DNA from 3 places in the Mucilaginibacter florum genome. Region 1 is predicted to be linked to each of the others. Evidence: riboswitches for the same ligand, from Rfam matches in the RefSeq annotation. Region 1 holds a riboswitch; each other region holds the start of a gene.
What was found. Region 1 has a riboswitch for S-adenosylmethionine ahead of metH (methionine synthase). Riboswitches for the same ligand answer to the same signal wherever they lie in the genome.
Positions count from the first base shown of each region.

Region 1 (7,896 bases):
ATATAAGCGTAGCAGTATTTGTAGGCTTAACTGCTTATGACGTACAAAAGTTAAAACGCATTGGCGCAGGTTTAGAATACGGCAGCGCAGCAGCAGGTAAAATGGCTATTATGGGTGCATTAACTTTGTATCTTGATTTCATCAATCTGTTCCTGTCTTTACTAAGATTATTCGGCAGAAGAAGATAATCTGCACAAAATATTTTGAGAAGGGCTGCCCAATGGGTAGCCCTTTTTTGTTGCATAGGTTTTCCTTTATATGGCTACTTTGTGATTTAAATTGAGGTAGTACTAACCTGACATAACCTTTTTCAAATGTGACCTCGGGCTTGTTGCGGCAAACACAGGCAGTGCTAAAACGCTGAAACAACAAAGCAACAAGGCCAAGTCACGAGTTTCTTTTGTATACTTTTCTTTGACGGCCAAAGAAAAGTATCATTAACAATGTCCGCATTCAATATTATAATCTTAACTTAGGTTTCCCAATTACAAACCACATCTGATGAAAACGATATTTAAAAGCCTGCTACTGTTATTTATTTTCGTTGTTACCATTAACTGCACAGCGAAAGTTGCTACAAGCAAACCGCGCGTGCTGGTATTTAGTAAAACAGCAGGCTACCATCATAAGTCTATCGGCCCGGGCATGGTAGCCATAGCCAAACTTGGAGCTGAAAACAACTTTGACGTTGATACCACAACAGATGCTTCTAAGTTTACTACAGATAACCTTAAGCAGTACGCTGCCGTAATTTTTCTAAGTACAACCGGCGATGTACTTAATGATACCCAACAGGATGCGTTTAAGCAATACATAGAAGCAGGACATGGTTTTGTAGGTGTACACGCAGCTACCGATACCGAATACGACTGGCCGTGGTATGGCAACCTGGTTGGCGCTTATTTCAAAAGTCACCCGGCACAGCAGGAAGCTACTTTCAATGTGGTTGATCGCAAATTTATCGCTACTAAACACCTGCCCGCTGTTTGGAAACGCTTTGACGAGCTTTACAATTTTAAATGGCTTGCGCCAGACCTGCACGTGCTGATCACCATTGATGAGAAGACTTATAAAGGCGGCGAAAACGGCGACAATCACCCGATGAGCTGGTACCATGACTACGATGGCGGCCGTGCTTTTTATACAGAACTTGGCCATACGGATGAATCATACCAGGATCCGTTGTACCTCAAACACCTTTTAGGCGGTATCAAATACGCAATGGGCAAGGCTAAATGACCTGCCTTATTCTGTAAAACTTTTAATTCTGTTTCAGACCATTAAGCACATTTGCTTTTTACAAGCTTATTGTGCAATTTTGCAACGCTTATAGAGAAAGATGGAGGGATTAGACCCTGCGAAATCTTAGCAACCTGTGCTTACAAGGTGCTACATTCTACTTAAACTCTACGACTTGATGGGTTTAGGACAGATAAGCGAAAGTCAGCGGATAAACCGCCTTTTTTCGTATAAGCTTAAGTCAGTATCAAGTATTTAGTAGCAGGTATCAAGATGATTTGATATCAGCAACTTAATGCCCTATGTGTGGTAATACTAACTACCTGATACGTGCTACTTGATACTTCAACATGAGCATTAAAGAAGAGTTAAAAAAACGTATACTAGTTATAGACGGTGCTATGGGTACCATGATCCAGCGGTATCAGCTTACAGAAGCAGATTTTCGTGGCGATCGGTTTAAAAATCACCCGTCAGACCTTAAAGGTAATAACGACCTGCTGAATATCACGCGCCCGGATGTGATTAAGGCTATTCACCTGGAATACCTTGCCGCCGGGGCCGATATTATTGAAACCAATACGTTCAGCACGCAGCGCATTTCACTGGCCGACTACCACATGGAAGAGCTGGCTTATGAACTAAGTTATGAAGGTGCACGCATAGCACGTGAAGCGGTTGACGAATGGAATGCTAAAACTCCTGAAAAACCACGCTACGTAGCTGGTGCCGTTGGGCCAACCAACCGTACGGCATCTTTATCGCCGGATGTAAATGATCCGGGTTATCGTGCGGTTACCTTTGATGATCTTGCCGAAGCATACTATGACCAGGTACGCGGTTTAGTGGATGGCGGCAGTGACCTGATCCTGATTGAAACCATTTTTGATACGCTAAATGCCAAAGCAGCAATTTTTGCTGTACAGCGTTACGGAAACGAGACTGGCAAACACCTTCCGATCATGATTTCGGGCACTATTACCGATGCTTCGGGACGTACACTTTCGGGGCAAACTGTCGAAGCTTTCTGGAATTCGATACGCCATGCCAACCTGCTTTCGGTCGGGCTTAACTGTGCTTTGGGAGCTAAAGAAATGCGACCGCATATTGAGGAGTTATCCGAGAAAGCAGATGTTTTCATCTCTGCTTATCCAAATGCAGGCCTTCCTAACGAGTTTGGAGGTTATGATGAAATGCCGCATGAAACCGCTCATTTTATCGATGACTTTTTACAGGCCGGTTTTGTTAATATTGTTGGTGGCTGCTGTGGTACCACGCCAGAGCATATTAAATGTATTGCAGAAAGAGCGGCTAAATATCCGCCGCGCGAAATTCCTGCCCAGGAGCCTTACATGCGTTTAAGCGGATTGGAAGCAGTTACCATTACCCCGCTTACCAACTTTGTAAACGTTGGCGAGCGTACCAATATCACCGGTTCGCCTAAGTTTTCTAAATTAATACTGGCCGAAAATTACGAAGAGGCTTTAACCGTTGCACGCCAGCAAGTGGAAGGCGGTGCCCAGGTGATTGACATCAACATGGACGAAGGCATGATTGATTCGGAAGCCGTAATGGTTAAGTTTCTTAACCTCGTAGCTTCCGAGCCTGATATTGCCAAACTTCCCATCATGATCGACTCGTCGAAATGGACGGTTATCGAAGCGGGCTTAAAATGCCTGCAAGGCAAGGGCATCGTTAACTCTATCTCGCTTAAAGAGGGCGAAGAAAGGTTTAAAGAATATGCCCGTAAAATATTAAGCTACGGTGCGGCTACCGTTGTAATGGCCTTTGACGAACATGGTCAGGCCGACTCGTACCAGCGCCGTATTGAGATATGCGAACGCTCATATAACATCCTTGTCAATGAGGTAGGCTTCCCGCCGCAGGATATCATCTTCGACCCTAATATTCTTACTGTTGCTACCGGCCTTGAAGAACACAACAACTATGCGGTAGACTTTATCGAAGCTACCCGCTGGATAAAACAAAACCTGCCGCTTGCCAAAGTAAGCGGTGGTGTAAGCAACATTTCGTTCTCGTTCCGTGGTAATAACGTAGTACGCGAGGCTATGCACTCGGCATTCCTTTACCATGCTATTAAAGCAGGCATGGATATGGGTATTGTTAACGCCGGCATGCTGGAGGTTTATGAACAGATACCGCCCGAACTGTTAATAAAAGTTGAAGATGTACTCCTTAACCGCCACCCGGAAGCCACCGAACGTCTGGTGGAGTTTGCCGAAACGGTAAAAAGCAAAGGCAAAGAAATTATTAAAGACGAGGCCTGGCGTAACGCCCCGGTACAGGAACGCCTTTCACATGCACTGGTTAAAGGCATTATTGAGTATTTGGATGCCGACGTTGAAGAAGCGCGTCAGCAATATGCCCGTCCACTTGAGGTGATCGAAGGACCGCTGATGGATGGCATGAATATCGTAGGCGACCTGTTTGGCTCGGGCAAAATGTTTTTACCCCAAGTGGTAAAATCTGCCCGGGTAATGAAAAAAGCAGTTGCTTATTTGTTACCATTTATTGAAGCAGAAAAGTTAAAAAATCCCGGTGGAGGCACCTCTTCCTCAGCCGGAAAGATTCTTTTAGCTACCGTTAAAGGCGATGTACACGATATTGGCAAGAACATAGTCGGCGTAGTGCTGGCTTGTAATAATTTCGAGGTGATTGACCTTGGCGTTATGGTGCCTGCGCAAAGGATACTTGACGAAGCCAGGAAGCAGAATGTAGATATTATCGGGCTTAGCGGATTGATTACGCCTTCACTTGACGAAATGGTACACTTTGCCAAAGAGATGGAACGCGAAGGGTTTACCATTCCGCTTATTGTTGGTGGGGCTACTACTTCACGTATTCACGCGGCGGTAAAAATTGCACCTAATTATTCTGGCGCTGCTATACATGTGCTAGATGCTTCACGCAGCGTAACAGTGTGCAGCAGCCTGCTTAACAAGGATACCAAAGATGCATACATTGCCGGTACAAAAGCCGAATATGAAAAGGCTCGCGAAGCACATTTAAATAAGCGGTCGGATAAACGCTTTGTAAGCATTACCGATGCGCGCAACCAAAAATGCCAGATCAACCTTAACGGTTCGGTTCCGCCTAAACCTACTTTTACAGGCACCAAAGTATTTGAGGCTTTCCCGCTCGAAGAACTTGTACCATATATCGACTGGACACCGTTTTTTCATACCTGGGAGCTGCGCGGCAGCTATCCAAAGATCTTTAACGACCAGCATGTTGGCACTGAAGCCAAAAAGCTTTATGATGACGCGCAGGTTTTGCTTAACCGTATTATTAAAGAACGGCTTTTGCAAGCCAATGGCGTTATCGGGTTTTGGCCGGCTAACAGCATTGGCGATGATATTGAGCTTTACAGCGATGAAAGCCGCACACAGCTTTTAAGCAAGATACATACCTTACGCCAGCAGGCAGAAAAAGTGAAAGGCGAGCCTTATTATGCTTTGTCAGACTTTATTGCGCCCAAAGATAGCGGTGTGCCCGATTACTTCGGCGGATTCGCCGTAACGGCAGGTATCGGCTGCGATGAGCTGGTTGCCGAGTTTGAACGTGACCACGACGACTATAACAGTATCATGGCCAAAGCCATTGCCGACCGCCTTGCAGAGGCCTTTGCCGAGAAAATGCATGAACTGGTACGTCGCAAATATTGGGGCTACGCAAAAAACGAAACACTGGATAATCAGCAACTGATTAAAGAGGAGTACCAGGGTATACGCCCGGCACCGGGTTATCCGGCCTGCCCCGACCATACCGAAAAAACAACCTTATTTGATTTGCTGAAAGCAGAAGACAACGCTCACATGCACCTTACCGAAAGCCTGGCCATGATGCCGGCAGCATCCGTAAGCGGCTTTTATTTCGCCCATCCCGAAGCTCGCTACTTCGGCTTAGGTAAAATCAGCAAAGACCAGGTAGAAGACTACGCACACCGCAAAGGCATGTCGGTCGAAACCGTTGAACGATGGTTGGGGCCTAATTTAAACTATTAGATTTCAGTTACGAGTTAACAGTTGCGGGTTACGAGAAATAGAAATTATGATATTTACAAATCTTGAAGTATGGAAAGAAGCAAGAGTTTTAGTAAAACTTGTTTATACCAACATTTCTACTTTTCCAAGAGAAGAAATGTTTGGCTTACAATCCCAAATTAAGAGATCAGTAATTTCTATACCCTCAAACATTGCGGAAGGCTGTGGAAGAAACTCTGTTAAAGACTCAATGCAGTTCTTCTATATAGCTCGTGGCTCTGCTTTTGAATTAGAGGCTCAATTATATCTTTCAAACGATTTAGGATTCGTTACTGAAGATCAACTAAATATCATGCTTAAACAATTAGAGTTAGTTAGAAAAATATTGGCTGGATTTATTAATTTTTATAAAACTCAACTACCCGCTTAATCTCGCAACTCGCAACTAAATTACTCGCAACTGAAATGAAGATCACCGAACATATAGCTAACGCCAACGGCAAAACACTTTTTTCTTTTGAACTGCTGCCTCCTGTAAAAGGGTCAGGTATACAAGGCATATTTAATTCTATTGAACCTTTAATGGAGTTTAAACCGCCGTTTATAGACGTTACCTCATCCCGTGAAGATCTGGTTTACAAAGAGAAATCTAATGGCTTGCTGGAGCGTGTGGTTTATCGCAAGCGCCCCGGCACGGTAGCTGTCTGTGCTGCTATTATGAACCGGTTTAAGGTAGATGCCGTACCGCATCTTATTTGCGGTGGTTTCACAAAGGAAGAGACAGAATACGCGCTGATCGACCTACAATTTTTAGGTATAGACAATGTGTTGGTGCTACGCGGCGATGCACGCAAAACCGATCCGGGATTTATTCCAACACCCGGCGGACACATGTATGCAACCGATCTGCTTAAACAGGTTACCGACATGAACAATGGGGTTTACCTGCATGAATATCATGACAGCTCGCATAAAACCAATTTCTGCATTGGTGTAGCCGGTTACCCAGAAAAGCATTTTGAGTCGCCAAACCTGAACACTGATTTTAAACATCTGAAGAAAAAGATAGACGATGGCGCTAATTTCATTGTAACTCAGATGTTCTATGATAATAACAAGTACTTCGACTTTGTAAACAGGTGCCGCGAAAACGGTATTAATGTCCCGATTATTCCAGGCTTAAAACCGTTGACGACTGCCAAGCAGCTTACCGTTCTGCCCAAGATATTCCATATCGATATTCCGGAAGATTTGAGCAATGCCGTTTCTGGCTGCAAAAACGATAAAGAGGTAAAAGAAGTAGGCATCGAATTTATGATCAACCAATGCAAAGAGCTGGTTAAGTTTGGTGTACCTGTGCTACATTTTTATACCATGGGCAACCCCGAGCCAACAAAACGTATTGCACAAGCTATTTTTTAGCACATTATACGGCTATGCCGTATGATGTAAGCTCTTCTTTTAATGCTTCAGGTGTGGTAAAATGAATGCTTGGTATACCCATCTTTATGGCAGCTGCTACATTACGTGCGTTATCGTCAATGAATAATGCTTCTGAAGGATTAACCTGGTACCGGTCTAATAATATCTGGTAAAAAGCAGAAAACGGTTTACGCATCTTTTCTTCGCCAGACATGACGATACCGTCAAACCAGTTCAGGAAATCATACCGCTCCCTGGCTATTCCAAATGTTTCTGCCGACCAGTTGGTAAGGGCATATATTTTGTATTGACCACTTTCTTTCAGCTTGCGAAATATTTCTACCGTAGCATCAATAGGCCCGCCAAGCATTTCTTCCCAGCGGCCATAAAAAGCACGGATGTTGTCCTCATGCTCCGGGTAACGACTAATCAGCAATTCTGTACCATCATGCAGGCTACGCCCCGCATCCTGCTCTTCGTTCCAATCTGAAGTGGTGATATTGGCTAGAAAGTGTTGCATCTGTGTTTCGTCGTCAAACAGTTTCCTGTATAAATAAACCGGGTTCCAATCGATCAATACAGCGCCGAGATCAAATATGATGGTAGTGGTCATGCGTATGAAGAATTTGAGATGCGCAATTTAGCTTTTCCTGTCATTCTGAACGAAGTGAAGAATCTTTTGAAACATGAAGTTTATCTAATAAGATCCTTCACTTCGTTCAGGATGACATAACTATAGTCTATTGCTCATTCAGCCAATAAAAACGCCTTAAACCCTTCAAAGTCCTTCCCTAATTCAACAGCGTGTTTAGGTTTATTCTCCAATGCTTTTACACTTTCAGGTACATTAATGGCATCAGCGATTTCCTGTGGAAAAACATCTGGAAATTTGCAGGGATGAGCGGTTGATAGAAAAACTCCCGTAGCCTCGTTGTCTGCATTGCTTTGCTGATACTGTTTTAAAGCTTTCCAGGCAATGGCGGTATGCGGACAAACCACATAGTTATATTGATCAAACACCTGCTTTATAGCAGCTGTAGTTTCGTCGTCGTTGTAGCTATAGCCCACTACCTGTTCTTTCAGTTGTTCAGCACTCTCTTTAAACAAATCGCTGATACGCGCCCAGTTGCTTGGATTGCCCACATCCATCGCGTTCGACAGCGTTTGCACCGATGCTTTAGGCTCATATACGCCTGTTTTTAAGTAGGCAGGAACAGTATCGTTAGCGTTT
Region 1 covers NZ_CP117877.1:4,695,420-4,703,315, forward strand. The annotation lists gene PQ461_RS20590 (Bax inhibitor-1/YccA family protein) at 1-188, shown strand, start outside; gene PQ461_RS20595 (ThuA domain-containing protein) at 502-1,239, shown strand; SAM riboswitch class I at 1,325-1,439, shown strand; gene metH (methionine synthase) at 1,590-5,264, shown strand; gene PQ461_RS20605 (four helix bundle protein) at 5,311-5,673, shown strand; gene metF (methylenetetrahydrofolate reductase [NAD(P)H]) at 5,709-6,665, shown strand; gene PQ461_RS20615 (HAD family hydrolase) at 6,670-7,278, opposite strand; gene thrC (threonine synthase) at 7,413-7,896, opposite strand, start outside.

Region 2 (7,896 bases), 1.6 Mb from region 1:
AATCCGTATAGCGCTTTAGGTAAATTCTTCAGGGCTTATTTCTTCAGTAAAATGACGATGGAAATGGGCGATATACCCATGTCGCAGGCTTTGCAGGGTATCGAAAACTTAACGCCGGTTTATGATAGCCAAAAATCAGTTATGCAACAATGCTTAAGCTGGTTGGAAAGCGCTAACACCGACCTTGCTTCTTTAATTGCGAAAGGTGACAATTCACTGGGCGGCGATATTTACTTTAATAACAGTCTTGCCCAATGGCAAAAAGCGGTTAATGCGATGCATATACGTCTGTTGCTTCAGTTAAGCAAAAAAACTTCGGACACAGATTTAAATGTGATCAGCCAGTTTAATACTATTGTGAGCAACCCTGGCAAATATCCTTTAATGAGCAGTTCTGCCGATAACCTGCAGTATGTGTTTGTTGCGCCTAACAATTACTACCCGATGAACCCGAACAACTTCGGTCAAAGCGGATCACGTAAAAATATGTCATCAACCTACGTAGGCTTATTAACACAGTTGCAAGATCCGCGTGTGTTTGTTGTTGCAGAACCAGCACGATACCTGGTGGATAATCAGAAACAAAGCCCGACAGATTTTTCATCATTTGTTGGCGCCGATCCTGGTCTTGATCTTGGTATAATGTACAATAATGCAGGTCAGCAGAAATACTCTTTCATTAACCGTAAGCATTTTTACTCTACTTATACCGGTGAGCCAAGTATCCAGATTGGTTATTCTGAACTGATGTTCAACATTGCAGAAGGTATCAACCGTGGCTGGTCAAACGGTAATGCCGAGCAGTATTACATGAATGGTATTAAAGCATCAATGGCATCATACGGTATCCCTGAAACCGGTAGCTTTACAGCATATTTTTACCGTCCGGGATCAACAGATGTAACTGCTGCATCAAACTACGACAGTTATACTATTAATAATAATTTTACTAATTATTATGCGCAAACAGCGGTTAAGTATGCAGGCGGTACAACTGGTTTAACCCAGATCTTACAGCAAAAATACCTTGCCCTGTTCCGTCACTCGGGCCTTGAGTCTTACTATACCTACCGCCGTACAGGTGCGCCGACTTTTACAACCGGTCCGGGTACAGGTAACGGTGGCCGTATTGCGCTAAGGTTTCAATACCCAGGTTCAGAGAAAACATCAAACACCACCAATTACCAAAAAGCACTGGCAAGCCAGTTTGGTGGCAATGATGACATCAATGGTAAAATGTGGCTTCTTCAGTAGCATATTTGATCAATAAGTTAAGAGCCGTTAGCGATAACGGCTCTTTTTTTTTATGTAAAAAATTAATTTCATTTAATTCTATAGAATTAGTAGTCTTTTGTATATTTGCACCGTCAGTTCTTAATGTCATTATCGAGAAAGACGGAGGGATAGGCCCTGAGAAGTCTTAGCAACCTATACATAAGTAATTAAGGTGCTAAATCCTATCTGCATTAAGCAGAAGAGATAATGTTTGTGATTTTCTACAGCATGTCTTTAAGTTTCTTTCCGGTACACTGATCATTAAAAACTGCCTGCACAAAAAGGAAATATGAAACTAAATCTACTTAACTCCATCAGTGGCTGCTCATCAAGATTGTATGATCCTTCGGGGCATACGGAGCAACGAGCCCTTATTAAATCAAGCTTTAAAAGTGCTTTAAAGTCAAACTTTGCTATCCCATTCTCTTCCCTTTGCTGCTGCTGTTGTTGTTAATGCAATAACTCTTTAGGAAGCATCTGCTTCTGGCTATAATCATCATCATTTACTGTAAATTTTTTTTAAAGACGTAAAAGCGCCTGCTTACTGGCTGTGCTTATATGTCTCTGTATTATCAGCTTCAAAAATTATGTATAAAAATTACAAGCTATTATTAGCCGTATTTCTGGCATTTATCTTTGTGCAAAGCGTGTCCGCGCAGACACTTAAAATCAGCGGTGTGGTAACCGCCAAATCAGACGGACTGCCTTTACCCGGCGTAAGTGTTGCCATTAAAGGGACAACCAATGGCGTACAAACTACTGTCGACGGTAAGTTTACCCTTAGCGTAAAAAAGAGCGACGTGCTCCGCTTTACCTATATCGGTTACACCGCAAAAGAGGTAGTGGTAACCGGTGCCGAAACTAATCTCCAGGTGGTTTTGGAAGAAGCGCCAAACTCGTTGAACGAAGTGGTTGTAACTGCATTGAATATTTCTAAAGATAAAAAATCTTTAGGATATGCAGTACAGGGCTTAAAATCTAAAGATATTACCGAGGCTAAAGAAACCAACTTTGTTAACGCACTTGCCGGTAAAATAGCAGGTGTACAGGTTACCGGCAGCCAGGGCGATATGGGATCTTCCCGGATTGTGATCCGTGGCGAAACTTCTATAGCTGGTAACAACCAGCCTTTATTTGTGGTTGACGGTGTTATTGTAGATAACTCGCAGTTCCAAGGCACTAATGGCTCGCGCGATTTTCCAAATGCGATCTCAGATCTTAACCCCGAAGATATAGAATCTGTAAGCGTACTTAAAGGCCCCAACGCAGCAGCTTTGTACGGTTACCGTGCCGCAGCAGGAGTAATATTAATTAAAACCAAAACAGGTAAAGGTACCAACGGCTTAGGGATAACCCTTAACTCAAATACCAGTTTTTCGAGTCTGAAAGTATTACCTGATTTTCAAAACGAATATGGCCAGGGTTCAAATGGCAAGTTCAGTTATGTAGATGGTAAAGGCGGCGGTGTTAATGATGGCGTTGATGAAAGCTGGGGCCCGCCTTTGGATGGCCGTTTAATCCCGCAGTTTTATTCCAATGGCCAGGCTGTGCCTTTTGTTGCCCATCCGGATAATGTTAAAGACTATTTCAGAACAGGTGTTACCACTACCAACGGCGCTGCCTTGTCAGGCTCGGGTGATAAGTTTGATTATCGCTTATCATACAATAACCTGCACCAAACAGGGGTAGTGCCTAATACATCGCTTGGGCGTAACTCGTTTATGCTGAACAGCAGCTTTAAGCTCACTCCCAAACTAACGGTAACTACCATCGCCAATTATATAAAAGATGATGCCGATAACTTGCCCGGTGCTTACGGTAAACGCGCAACCAGTACCATGCTGCAATTCATCTGGTTTGGCAGGCAGGTTGATGTTAACCGTTTAAAGAACTACCGTGACGCAAATGGTAATACCTTTAACTGGAACAATAGCTACTACTCTAACCCATACTTCATAGCTTATGAAAATACGGTTGGCCAGTACAAAGACCGTATCATTGGAAGCGTTGAGCTGAATTACAAAATAGCGGACGGCTTATCGGCAAACTTCCGTACCGGTACAGACTTTTACAACGATAAACGTAAGATTAAAGTAGCTTATGGTACAAACGGTACGCCTTTCGGTTCTTATGAGGAGGACGTTTACCGGGTTAACGAAACCAATACCGAGGGCCGTTTGCAGTACACTAAAAAGTTAAACCAGGATTTCTCTATTGATCTGTTAGGTGGTGGTAATATCGGCACCATATTAAACGAGGAGAACGACCAGATTGCACCGAAGCTTGCCGTGGCAGGTTTGTACACGCTAAGCAATTCGCGCGATCCGTTGGTTTCTTCAAACTACTATGGTAAGCTGAAAACGTACAGTGCATTTGGTTCTGCACAGCTTGGTTTCAGAAATTATGCGTTTTTAAACGTTACCGGGCGTAACGACTGGTCGTCTACTTTACCCGAAGAAAACTTGTCGTATTTCTATCCGTCAGTTAACGGAAGCTTAGTGCTTTCTGAAGCTTTAGATATTAAAAGCGATGTGTTAAGCTTTTTGAAACTACGTGGTGGTTGGTCTAAAGTAGGTAAAGCAACTACGCCCTACCAGCTGATAAATACCTACAACTTCACTGCTCCGTTTGGTGGAAACCCGCAGCAAAGTTCGGCAAGTATAGATCTTAACTCAAGCCTTAAACCAGAAACTACCACATCAGGTGAGGCCGGTTTCGAGGCTGGTTTCCTGAGAGACCGCGTTCACTTAGACGTTAGCGTTTATAACACCAACAGTATTAACCAGATTTTAAGTGTGGATGTTAGCCCCTCAACAGGTTACAGCCAAAAGCTGATTAACGGTGGTAAAATCAATAACAAAGGGGTAGAGGTACAGTTAGGTATTACTCCGGTAAAATCAAAAAGCTTTACCTGGGATGTAACTACTAACTTCTCATCAAATAAAAGCAGGGTTGTTTCTCTTGATCCCGAAGGCAGGTTGCAGAGTTATGTACTTGGTACCAATAGAACCGTGCAGGTATTGGCGGCAGTTGGCCAACCTTATGGCACATTGTTCGGAACGGCCTACCAGCGCAATGCCAACGGCGATATTATTGTTGCTGCCAATGGTACCCCTGTTGTTAATCCAACTAAACAATACCTGGGTAAGTATACGCCAAAATGGATGGGTAGTATCAATAACAGCTTTAACTATAAAGGCGTGTACCTGAGCTTCCTGATCGATGCACGTATCGGTGGTTCCATTTATTCAAATACTAACCGTACAGGTACTTACACGGGTGTATTAGCATCAACATTGCCGGGACGTGGTACTGCAAATGGTGGCTTAAGTTATTACTATCCGGGTAACAATGCTTCGGCTGGAGCGGTACAGGTTGCCACCGGCGGCGCTGCCCCTAATGGCGAAACTGTGTATACCGATGGTATGATATTCAAAGGGGTTAAAGCCAATGGTACGCCTAATAATACTATTATACCTGCACAATCTTACTACAAAGGCTATACTAACGTAGATGAGGCTTTTGTGTACGATGCCTCTTATGTCAAACTGCGCGAGGTAAAGTTAGGTTACAGCCTGCCAACAAAATGGATCAAAGGTGCAGGGTTGCAAGCGGCGACTATATCAGTTGTGGCACGTAACCTTTGGATCATCCATAAAAACGTTCCAAATATTGACCCAGAGGTCGCCTTTAATACCGGCAACGGCCAGGGATTGGAAGACCTGACACTACCTACCGTACGCAACATTGGTTTTAACGTTAACCTTAGATTTTAATCAAAATGAAACTTAAACAGATATATACTTTATTTGCCGGCTCTTTATTACTTACGGCTACTGCCTGCAAAAAAGATTTGGTCGAGATCAATCAAAACCCAAATGCATCTCAAAATGCATCGCCTGATTACCTGTTGACTGCTGCAACTAAAAATACGGCAGATACTTACTGGGGGACAGCAAACAATATGGATGCGTCCTTACTCTTTGTGCAGCACTGGGCTAAAATACAATATACCGATCCCGACCGATACATTTATGCAAATACGGCATTTCAGGAACTGTGGACAACAGCTTATTCTAAAAGTATTGTCAATCTTAACCAGATCATTAAACTGGGCGATGCACAGGGAAACACTAACTATAAAGGTGTAGCGTTGGTGCTACGGTCATGGGTGTTTACGCTGCTAACCGATAATTATGGTGATGTGCCTTACAAACAGGCTGCAAACATAGATCAATACCTTACCCCGGCTTATGATGCACAAAAGGATGTTTATTATGCACTGCTTGATGACCTTAAAGCCGCACAGTCTGCACTTAATACTTCGGGCAAAGGTATTAGTGGCGATGTGATCTATAGCAACAATATTTCCTTGTGGAAGAAATTTGCCAACTCGTTACGTTTACGCATAGCGCTGCGCATTGCCGACCGCGACCCTGATAAGGCCAAACAAGTATTGGCAGATATTCAGGCTGAGGGCAGCGGGTACATCAGCTCGAATAGTGAAATTGCACAGTTTGTATACTTAGATTCGCCAAATCAGAACCCGATTAGCAACCTGTTTGATACCCGCGATGATTACCGCATCAGTAAAACTATTGTGGACAAGCTATTTGCTTTGAATGATCCGCGTTTGCCTATTTATGCGGCTAAAACGCAGGATGCAACGGCGCAAACTTATGTAGGTATACCAAATGGTTTGCTGGTAGGCGATGCCAGTAACCTGGGTTTTACCAAAACATCAAAGCCGGGTACCTACTTTACCGCACCACATGCCCCGGCTGTAATTATGAGTTATGCCGAGGTGTTATTTGACCGCGCGGAAGCAGCTGCCAGAGGTTTTACTAACGAAAGTGCTGCTGATTTATATACACAGGCAGTGCAGGCATCTCTAAAACAATATGGCATTGCAGATGCGGCTGTAGTAACATACCTGGCTTCGGCAGGAGTAAAGTATGATCAAACTAACTATAAAAAGTCTATTGGCGAACAGAAATGGATTGCCTTGTTTGGGCAAGGCTTAGAAGCTTTTGCCGAATGGCGCAGGCTTGATTACCCGCAATTGCAGCCAGCTGTTGCCGGTACCCTGAACGGAAAAATACCTGTCAGGTTTATTTATCCCGGTACAGAACAATCGCTTAATGGTGCAAACTATAACGCCGCTGTAAGCAGGCAAGGGCCAGATCTTTTAACTACAAAGTTGTGGTTTGATGCAAACTAAAACTGCCCCATAACAAAGCGCTTCATTGAAGCGCTTTGTTATTTCTGTAAGTCTTTTAAATAAGTTGAAGGGGTTACCCCAAATTGCTTTTGAAAATCGCGTGTAAAGTTGGCTGGCGAAGTATAGCCGATCATAAATGCTACCTGGTTTATTTTATAGTCGCCTTCAGAAAGCAATTCTGCTGAACGTTTTAACCTGTACAGGCTGATCAGCTCGCTTGGTGTCATATCCGTTAAGGCCTTTATTTTACGGTATAAGGTAGGCCTGCTCATATTCAGTATCTCCGAAAGCGTTTCAACACTCAAGGTCATATCCGTTAAGCGGTTATTGATCGCCGATGAAAGTGTCTCTAAAAAGGTTAGGTCGGCTTTTGAGTAAGCGATCCCTTTTATCTGGCTTAAGGGCGAACGGGCAAAATGTTCTTTCACCAGTTTCCTGTTTTTAAGTAAGCTCCTGATCTGCGCATATAAATGCGGCATGGAGAAAGGCTTTTCAATGTAAGCATCAGCACCTATGCCTAAGCCTTCAATTTTTGCCTCGACAGATGTTTTTGCCGTTAATAAAATAATAGGGATATGGCTGTAAGCAAGGTCAGATTTAATACGCCTGCACAATTCAATGCCATCCATTATGGGCATCATGATATCGCTTACAATTAGTTGTACCGGGTGTTCGGCAAGTATCTCCAGCGCTTCGATGCCATTGCCTGCTCTTAATATCTGGTATTCGTTTTTAAGTTCCTGGCCAATGTATTTTACAATGTCATCATTGTCCTCAACTATTAAAATAGCAAACTCTTTATGGTGTGTTTCAATCTCTGTATCATGAGCGACAGGAGCTGAATCATCTACCTTATCATTGGTGAAGTCAACAGCAGTTTCCTGGTACAATGGGAGGCTTAGCGTAAATATGTTAAACTGATCGGCAGTTGCTAAAGTCAGTGATCCCTTGTGCATTAAAGTAAGCGACAGGGCAAGCGGAAGGCCGATGCCGCTGCCCGATTGATTATCTTTTTCATTCACCCTGAAAAATGGTTCGAAGATTTTTTGATGATATTTTTCCGGGATGAGGTTACCATCGTTCTTTATTTCAATCTTAAAGAAATCATCTTCGCTATTAATGGGCAATATTTTAACCAATACAGTGCTTTCAGCATATTTCACAGCGTTTGATAACAGGTTGATCAATATTTTTTTGAAAGCTTCTGCATCAAGATAGGCATGCAGAGTGATGTGGCGTGGCAGTTCTAATTTGTATAATAAACCTTTCTGATTAGCCGCTATCTGAAAGTCGTCGAAAATATCCTGTAGTAATGCGTTTACATTACTTTTTACAAAAAGCAGGTTTTGATTTTCACGGTCCGACTTACGGAAATCCAGTAACTGATTGGTAAGTTCAAT
Region 2 covers NZ_CP117877.1:1,460,318-1,468,213, forward strand. The annotation lists gene PQ461_RS06435 (SusD/RagB family nutrient-binding outer membrane lipoprotein) at 1-1,254, shown strand, start outside; SAM riboswitch class I at 1,381-1,486, shown strand; gene PQ461_RS06440 (SusC/RagA family TonB-linked outer membrane protein) at 1,863-5,051, shown strand; gene PQ461_RS06445 (SusD/RagB family nutrient-binding outer membrane lipoprotein) at 5,057-6,496, shown strand; gene PQ461_RS06450 (hybrid sensor histidine kinase/response regulator transcription factor) at 6,535-7,896, opposite strand, start outside.
Region 2: it holds a riboswitch for S-adenosylmethionine, as region 1 does, so the genes downstream of both, PQ461_RS06440 (SusC/RagA family TonB-linked outer membrane protein) here and metH (methionine synthase) in region 1, are expected to answer to the same signal.

Region 3 (7,896 bases), 2.0 Mb from region 1:
TTGTATAGCACCCGGACCAATTGCCACTACACGTATCTTATGCGGGGCAAGTTCTTGTGCCATGCTTTTCATTAACATCATTATACCGCCTTTACTTGAAGCATAATTTACATGCCCTCCCCATGGAATAACCTCGTGCACACTACTCATACAAATTATCTTTCCGGCTGCACGGCTACGCGTATCATCAACTCCCCTACGGATAAATTCTTTAGCAGCTTCACGGGCGCACAGGAACTGCCCGGTTAGGTTAATACCGATAACCGTATTCCATTCATCAAGGGTCATGTCAACAAACTTTGCGTCCTTTTGTAAGCCTGCATTGTTTACCAGAATGTCGATAGTGCCATATTGCTTAAATACTTCCTTGAACATAGCTTGTACTTGGGCTTCCTGGCTTACATCTGCCTTGCAGGAGAACGCCTCGCCGCCTGCATCTGTAATATGCTTAACTACTTCTTCGGCTGCTTCGGCATGATGTGCGTAGTTTACCACCACTTTAGCACCAGCTTCGGCCAGTGCCAATGCCACACCCTTGCCAATACCACTATCGCCGCCTGTTACAAGTGCAATTTGTCCGTTTAGTTTTGCTGTACTCATAGATAGATTGTTGTTTTAAATCTACTTTAAGCAATACAAAAGCAGGTGGTTATGTTTTTGAGAATTTAAAATAGTGAATGGATTATTAACGCTTGACACGCATGCATGCCCATGTCCTATGGGATACTGAAACAACCCTTCGACGAGCATGATATTTATCATCCTCTCAATTGGTCATGCCGAACTTGTTTCGGCATCCCATAAGGTAGTATGTGTTTGTCCTATGGGATACTGAAACAACCCTTCGACAAAGCTCTGGGTGACATGTTCAGGATGACGGGAATGAAATAATACATGCTTCGACATGCTCAGCATGACAAGGCGTAAGAAGAACTACTTAGTATTAATTATAGTGCTCTGATGTAATCTAAAAACAAGTATAAAGCTTGTTTTTTGGCATCAGTCAGCGGGAAATCTATTTTATTGGTAAGATAATCTTTGATATCAAAATCGTCTCGCATAGGTAGTTCCTTAAACAAGTCTTCGCGGTGATCCAGCCCGTATTGTAATGACTCGTTAAACTCATCTATAAATTCCTGTGGAATTGGCTTATTGGCTATCCATGCTGCAAAGGTAAAAGGCAGGCCGGTCATTTTTTGCCATTCTTCGGCAAGGTCATACACAAACGGAAACTTTTTCTTTTTGCCAAAGGTACGGTCGCCTATTTGTACAAAAGCTGTGTCCGGCTCGGCGCAAGCGGCATAGTCAGGTGCATTAACAATTTGGTTAGGGCTAATTTTCCAGTGATTTTTCATCAGTACCTTTGCCAGGTTATTTGAGGAGCGCGACTCCGGATCAAGCTGAATGTTCTTTACATCATTAATGTCGCAGTTGCTGAAAATGAACACAGAATCAACCGGACCAACGGCGCCAATGCAATAGTTGGATACAATATGCCAATCAGGCAAGTTTAATGCTGCGGCTACAGGTATAAGGCCGATGTCTGCCTTGTCATCTATCAGTTTCTGAGCACAATCTGAAGGAATGTCAAGGCTCAGATCAATTTTATTAATAATGTCGGTATGTTCTATACCGTATAGAAAGGGTTTGGTGTTAGTATAACTAACAGCCGATATACGTATTTTATTCAAAACAGTCAGGAATATTGTAAATGGATAGAATTGTTAAAATCGGCGATCTCAAATTTTTCGCCGTTGTAAGTCACTTTATACAAAACCAGGTTTTGATGCGGGAAGCTTTCCATTTTAGTTAATGGCTGCTCTGTGAGCAAGCAAAGCAGCAGGCGCATGGCACGGCCATGCATACAAACAAGCACGGTTTTTTCTTCCGGCTTGCTCATGATATGATCTAAAGCTTCTTTCTGGCGAGCTTGCACCTCGTTAGGGCTTTCACCATTTTCAAACTTTTCGTCCAGGTTACCGCGTGTCCATTCTCGCATCAGGTGCAAAAAAGCGGCTTTAGTTTCGGGTGTGCTCGGCTGTCCTTCATGTATGCCCCAGGCCAACTCATCAAGACCGGGCAATTTTTCAAACGGAATACCTTTATCTATAAACGGCTGAATGCTTTGTTGTGTACGTTTCAGTGTAGAAATATAGATCTTATCAAAATCGATATAACCGTATGATCGGTAAAAAAGTTGTGCCTGCCTGCGTCCTTCTTCATTTAAATCAGTATCCATTCCACGCCCCTGAACAATGCCTTGTTTGTTTAAATCGGTTTGCCCATGGCGTACAATGTATAATGTTTTAATGATCATCAGTTGGTTTTGCTATTAGTTGACAACAGGTAAACGGTAAAATTGTGGTTTTGCTTCTTGCGGAAACTCGTAATCAGTGTAGTCGGTCACCACGTTATAAAGCGTATCACGTTCAATTGGCTGGCGGCCTGCATTTTTGATAAGTTCAACAAGCTCTTTGGTACTCATGGCTGGTGTTTGCTCTTCAGCGCCTGCCATTGAATAAATCTTAGTGGTATCATCAAGTGTACCGTCAATATCATCCACACCAAAATTCAGCGACAATTGCGCCGTAGTACGGCTGATCATCGCCCAGTAAGCTTTAATGTGATCGAAGTTATCCAGATATATACGGGCAATTGCATAATTGCGCAAATCTTCAACAACGGTTGATTCTGCCACATCAGACATTTGATTGTCTTTGTTACGGAACTTCAGCGGAATAAACGTCTGGAAGCCGCTGGTTTCATCTTGTAACTGGCGAAGGCGCTCCATGTGGTCAACACGATGATGGAATTTCTCGATATGCCCATAAAGCATGGTAGCATTTGAACGCATGCCCAGCTTGTGCCATTCCCGGTGAATATCCAGCCATTGGTCGGCAGTACATTTATCTTTGGCAATCAGGTCGCGCACCTCGGGGTGAAATATTTCTGCGCCACCACCCGGCATCGATTCCAAACCAGCTTCTTTCATCATGGCCATACCGGTTGCATAATCAACCTTGGCTTTTTTGAAAATGTAATGATATTCGACCGGGGTAAGCGCTTTTACATGCAGTTCGGGGCGGTGTGCCTTTATGCTGCTGAATAGCTGCGTATAGAAAGGCAAGTCGTATTGTGGCAATACCCCACCAACAATGTGTACTTCGGTAACCGGCTCATTATCATATTTCTTGATGATGTCCAGCATCTCTTCCATAGTATACTCCCAACCCTCCGAACGCTGTTTAATCAACCTCGAATAAGAGCAGAATTTACAATCGTAAACACACAGGTTTGTGGGTTCGATATGGAAATTGCGGTTAAAATATGTTTTATCGCCGTGGCGTTGCTGGCGGATGTAGTTGGCTAAAACACCAAGATAACCAAGCTCACCTTTTTCGTAAAGCGTTACACCTTCGTCAAAGCTAATGCGTTGGTTACGAGAAACTTTTTCGGCTATATGTTTAAGATCGTCTGGTAGGCGGTCGTCATTTAATAATACCTGTAATTGTTCTTCAGCGTCCATTAAATCACTTTTTTGTGGCAAAAGTAGCAATAATTGGCGCTAAGGTGTATCACCCGGATGTAACAAAAATTAAGATGTTAGTTTTTAAGAAGTACGTTTATTGATTTTATAGTAACGCCATTAAAGCAATCATCCTGGCAACCTTTAGGCACGTATCCGCAGCTGGATATCAAACCATTGGCGTCAGTTTCAAAATAAATATCATTAGATTTTTTATCTGCTTTAAGCCATTCTGTTTTAGCTTTATGGTAGATGTAATCTAACGTAACGGCCTGCCACCCTTCGGTATGTGAACCTATGTCTGCGGCGTTTTCATCCCATTCTCCAAATAATACATTTTGATGTTGGCTATTCATCTCGTAAGCTTTATAATGCCTGTTTAAAACTTTGCCATCTAAAACAGCTACTACAGTTTCACTTGAAGGTCCAAACACCGAGCCGCTTGTAACAATATAGGTATATGAGTTGCCGGTCATCTTTTTAAAATCTAAAAACTTCTCTTCGCTGCGCTCAAATTTGTCTTTATTGCTGATATCATCTTTTTTGCAGGATAGCAAAAGGCATATGGAGAAAACAAGTAGTAAAGTTTTTTTCATGATCGTTTTAGTTTAGAGTTCAATAACATTACGGCGATATATTTACAAATGCTACACTGCATCATCAAAAAATGTTATTTAATTTGCCTTTATGCATACCGAAACTATAGCCATACACGCAGGCAACCATACCGACGAAGGTACCCGCGCCGTAATACAACCGATAGTACTGTCATCAACTTTTGAGCGCGATGCTAACGGTGAGTATCCCAAAGGTTATATTTATGGCAGGGCAAAAAACCCAAACCGCTCTGCGTTAGAGAATGTGCTTGCCAAGCTTGAACAGGGAATAGATGCTGCTGCATTTTCATCAGGTAATGCTGCCGGTATGGCTGTATTTCAGTCGCTTAAGACAGGCACACACATCATCGCACCTGACGATATGTACCACGGGTTGCGTAATCAGCTTAAGACACTTTTTGCCGGTATACTTGAATTTGATTTTATTGACGAAACCAACCTGGAACTGGTAAAGCAGACCATCAAACACAATACAGGGTTGATATGGATAGAAACACCATCGAACCCATTGCTTAAAGTAAGCGACATTGGCAGCCTTGTACAAATTGCACATGAGCATAATATTAAGGTAGTTTGCGACAATACCTTTGCTACGCCAATTTGCCAGTTGCCATTAACGCTTGGTGCTGATTTGGTAATGCACTCTACCACTAAGTATTTTGGCGGCCATAGCGACCTTACAGGCGGTGTGTTAATCACCTCTAAAACAGATGAGTGGTGGGAACGTATCCGCCAGGTACAGGAAATGGGCGGTGCAATTCCTTCGCCGATGGATTGTTACTGGCTTACCAGAAGTATCAAAACGCTGCCCTACCGCATGCGCGGACACGTACACAATGCTCATCTATTAGCCCAGTTTTTAGAAAGCCACGCTAAAGTGGAAAGCGTAATGTATCCTGGACTGGAAAGCCATCCTCAGCATGAATTAGCCCAAAAACAGATGCTGTCTTTCGGTGGAATGCTTTCGTTCCTGGTAAAAGGCGACGTTAATGATACCGCCAAGGTAATTAATGCAGTAAAGTTATTTACACAGGCTACCAGCTTAGGTGGTGTAGAAAGCCTGATTGAGCATCGTGCGCTTGTTGAGGGGCCTGACACCAAAACGCCTAAAAATCTGCTTAGGGTATCTGTAGGATTAGAGCATATTGATGATCTAATTGAAGATTTATCAAATGCTTTATCTGTAATTTAAGAGAAGCTTTTGGTGGTATTTTAAGTTTTTTAAAATTTTATTTGGAAAGAAGTTTCAGATTACACTATCTTTGAAACATTATTTGGTAGTAATACCACGATCAATTTCCCTCACAAGGTTTTTGATTTATAAAGAAGCGGCGAGAGAACAGGCTCAACAGACCCGCTGGCAACCCTCGATCAACAAGAGAAGGTGCCAATTCCTGACCCGGGAAATAAACCGGGAAATATAAATGAATAAAATGGAAAAATTAATTCGCATCATTCAGCAAGTTTTAGGTTTAAACCAACAAGTATCTCCTGTTTTAATTCCGGTTAAAGCAAAAAGCTGTATGTGCATGTGTTGTTGCTGTTGCTAATGCAATAACACACGATTTCTTTTTCTGAACTATTCCCTGAAATTGTTTTTCGTGTAACTCAGATGGGCTTGCTATATCCCATCCGCGTATCCTCACAAGATTTTTTAACTACAAAATCCAGCTACCATGTCAGCTTTAAATTTAAAATTCGAAACCTTACAACTACACGCCGGACAAGAAGTTGATCCAACTACCGGATCACGTGCCGTGCCTTTATATCAAACCTCTTCTTACGTATTCAAAAATGCCGAGCACGGCGCAAATCTTTTTGCATTAAAAGAATTTGGGAACATTTACACCCGTTTAATGAACCCTACTACAGATGTATTTGAAAAACGCATAGCGGCATTAGAAGGCGGTGTTGCTGCACTGGCAACAGCATCGGGCCAGGCGGCACAATTTTTAGCATTAAACAACATCCTGCAAGCAGGCGATAATTTTGTGGCTTCGCCGTTTTTATATGGCGGTAGCTACAATCAGTTTAAGGTATCTTTTAAACGTTTAGGTATTGAGGTGCGTTTTGCAGCCGATGATACAGCCGAAAGCCTGGAAAGCAAAATCGATAACAATACAAAAGCAATTTACTTGGAAACCATTGGTAACCCGGGTTTTAGTATTGCCGACTTTGACAAAGTATCGGCGCTTGCACGTAAATACGATATCCCTTTAATTGTAGACAATACATTCGGAGCCGGTGGTTACCTTTTCCGTCCGATTGAGCATGGCGCAAACGTGGTGGTAGAATCAGCCACTAAATGGATTGGCGGACATGGCACCAGTATAGGCGGTGTAATTGTTGACGGTGGTAACTACAACTGGGGTAATGGTAAGTTCCCGCAATTTACCGAACCTTCTGAAGGATATCACGGCCTTGTATTTAATGATGTATTTGGTATCGGCGGCCCATTTGGTAACATCCAATATATCATCAGAGCACGTGTGGAAGGCTTGCGCGATTTTGGTCCTTCGCAATCACCATTCAATTCGTTTTTATTTATCCAGGGATTAGAAACGCTTTCATTACGTGTTCAGCGACATGTAGATAATGCTTTGGAACTGGCGCAATGGTTAGCACAGCATCCGCAGGTTGCTAAAGTGAATTATCCTGGCTTGCCATCATCGCCATATCATACACTGGCTAAAAAATATCTAAAGAACGGTTTTGGTGCTGTGCTGTCTTTCGAGCTGAAAGGCGATAAAGAAAATGCCGGTAAAGTGATAGATAATTTGCAGTTGGTGAGCCATCTTGCCAATGTGGGTGATGCCAAAACGTTGATCATACAACCGTCGGCAACTACACATCAGCAGCTGAATGAAGCCGAACAATTAAGTGCTGGCGTTACTCCTGCCCTGTTGCGTGTATCTGTTGGTATTGAGCATATAGACGATATCAAAGCAGATTTTGAGCAGGCTTTTGCCAAAATAAAACAACCACAACTACAAACCGAATTACAATAATTGAACGTTGCTGCGAAGCACCGAATAATACAATGGATCCAGAAATATATCAGCATACAGAAGAATTTGTTTTAGAGTCGGGTCAAACTTTGTCCGGCCTCGAGATAGGTTTTCATACATACGGTAGGTTAAATAAACATCGCGATAATGTAGTGTGGGTATGCCATGCCCTCACTGCAAATTCCGATGTGTTTGACTGGTGGAAAGGCCTGTTCGGCGATAACAATCTGTTCAATCCTGAAGATCATTTTATTGTATGTGCTAATGTGCTTGGTTCCCCTTATGGCACTACAAATCCGCTCAGTACAAACCCGGTTACTGGTTCACCATATTATTTAAGCTTTCCGCAATTTACCATCCGTGATGTTGCCAAAGCACATCAGCTGTTGGCAGATCATTTGGGTATAGACCAGATCAATATATTAATTGGTGGTTCGCTTGGCGGCCAGCAGGCAATGGAATGGAGCATAGATCAGCCCGACAGGATTAAAAACCTGATCCTGATTGCTACAAATGCACGTCACTCACCATGGGGAATTGCCTTTAACGAGTCGCAGCGTATGGCTATCACTACCGATCGTACTTTTTATGCCAACAAACCTGATGGCGGCGCTAAAGGTTTAAAAGCTGCACGCAGTTTCGCATTGTTATCGTATCGTAATTATAAAACGTATAATCTTACCCAGCAGGAAAGTGCAGATAATATCACTGATAATTTCAGGGCATCATCTTACCAAAATTATCA
Region 3 covers NZ_CP117877.1:2,679,797-2,687,692, reverse strand. The annotation lists gene PQ461_RS11500 (SDR family oxidoreductase) at 1-600, opposite strand, end outside; gene PQ461_RS11495 (menaquinone biosynthetic enzyme MqnA/MqnD family protein) at 948-1,691, opposite strand; gene PQ461_RS11490 (histidine phosphatase family protein) at 1,697-2,317, opposite strand; gene mqnE (aminofutalosine synthase MqnE) at 2,333-3,526, opposite strand; gene PQ461_RS11480 (hypothetical protein) at 3,604-4,122, opposite strand; gene PQ461_RS11475 (trans-sulfuration enzyme family protein) at 4,214-5,335, shown strand; SAM riboswitch class I at 5,459-5,570, shown strand; gene PQ461_RS11470 (O-acetylhomoserine aminocarboxypropyltransferase/cysteine synthase family protein) at 5,820-7,151, shown strand; gene PQ461_RS11465 (homoserine O-acetyltransferase family protein) at 7,184-7,896, shown strand, end outside.
Region 3: it holds a riboswitch for S-adenosylmethionine, as region 1 does, so the genes downstream of both, PQ461_RS11470 (O-acetylhomoserine aminocarboxypropyltransferase/cysteine synthase family protein) here and metH (methionine synthase) in region 1, are expected to answer to the same signal.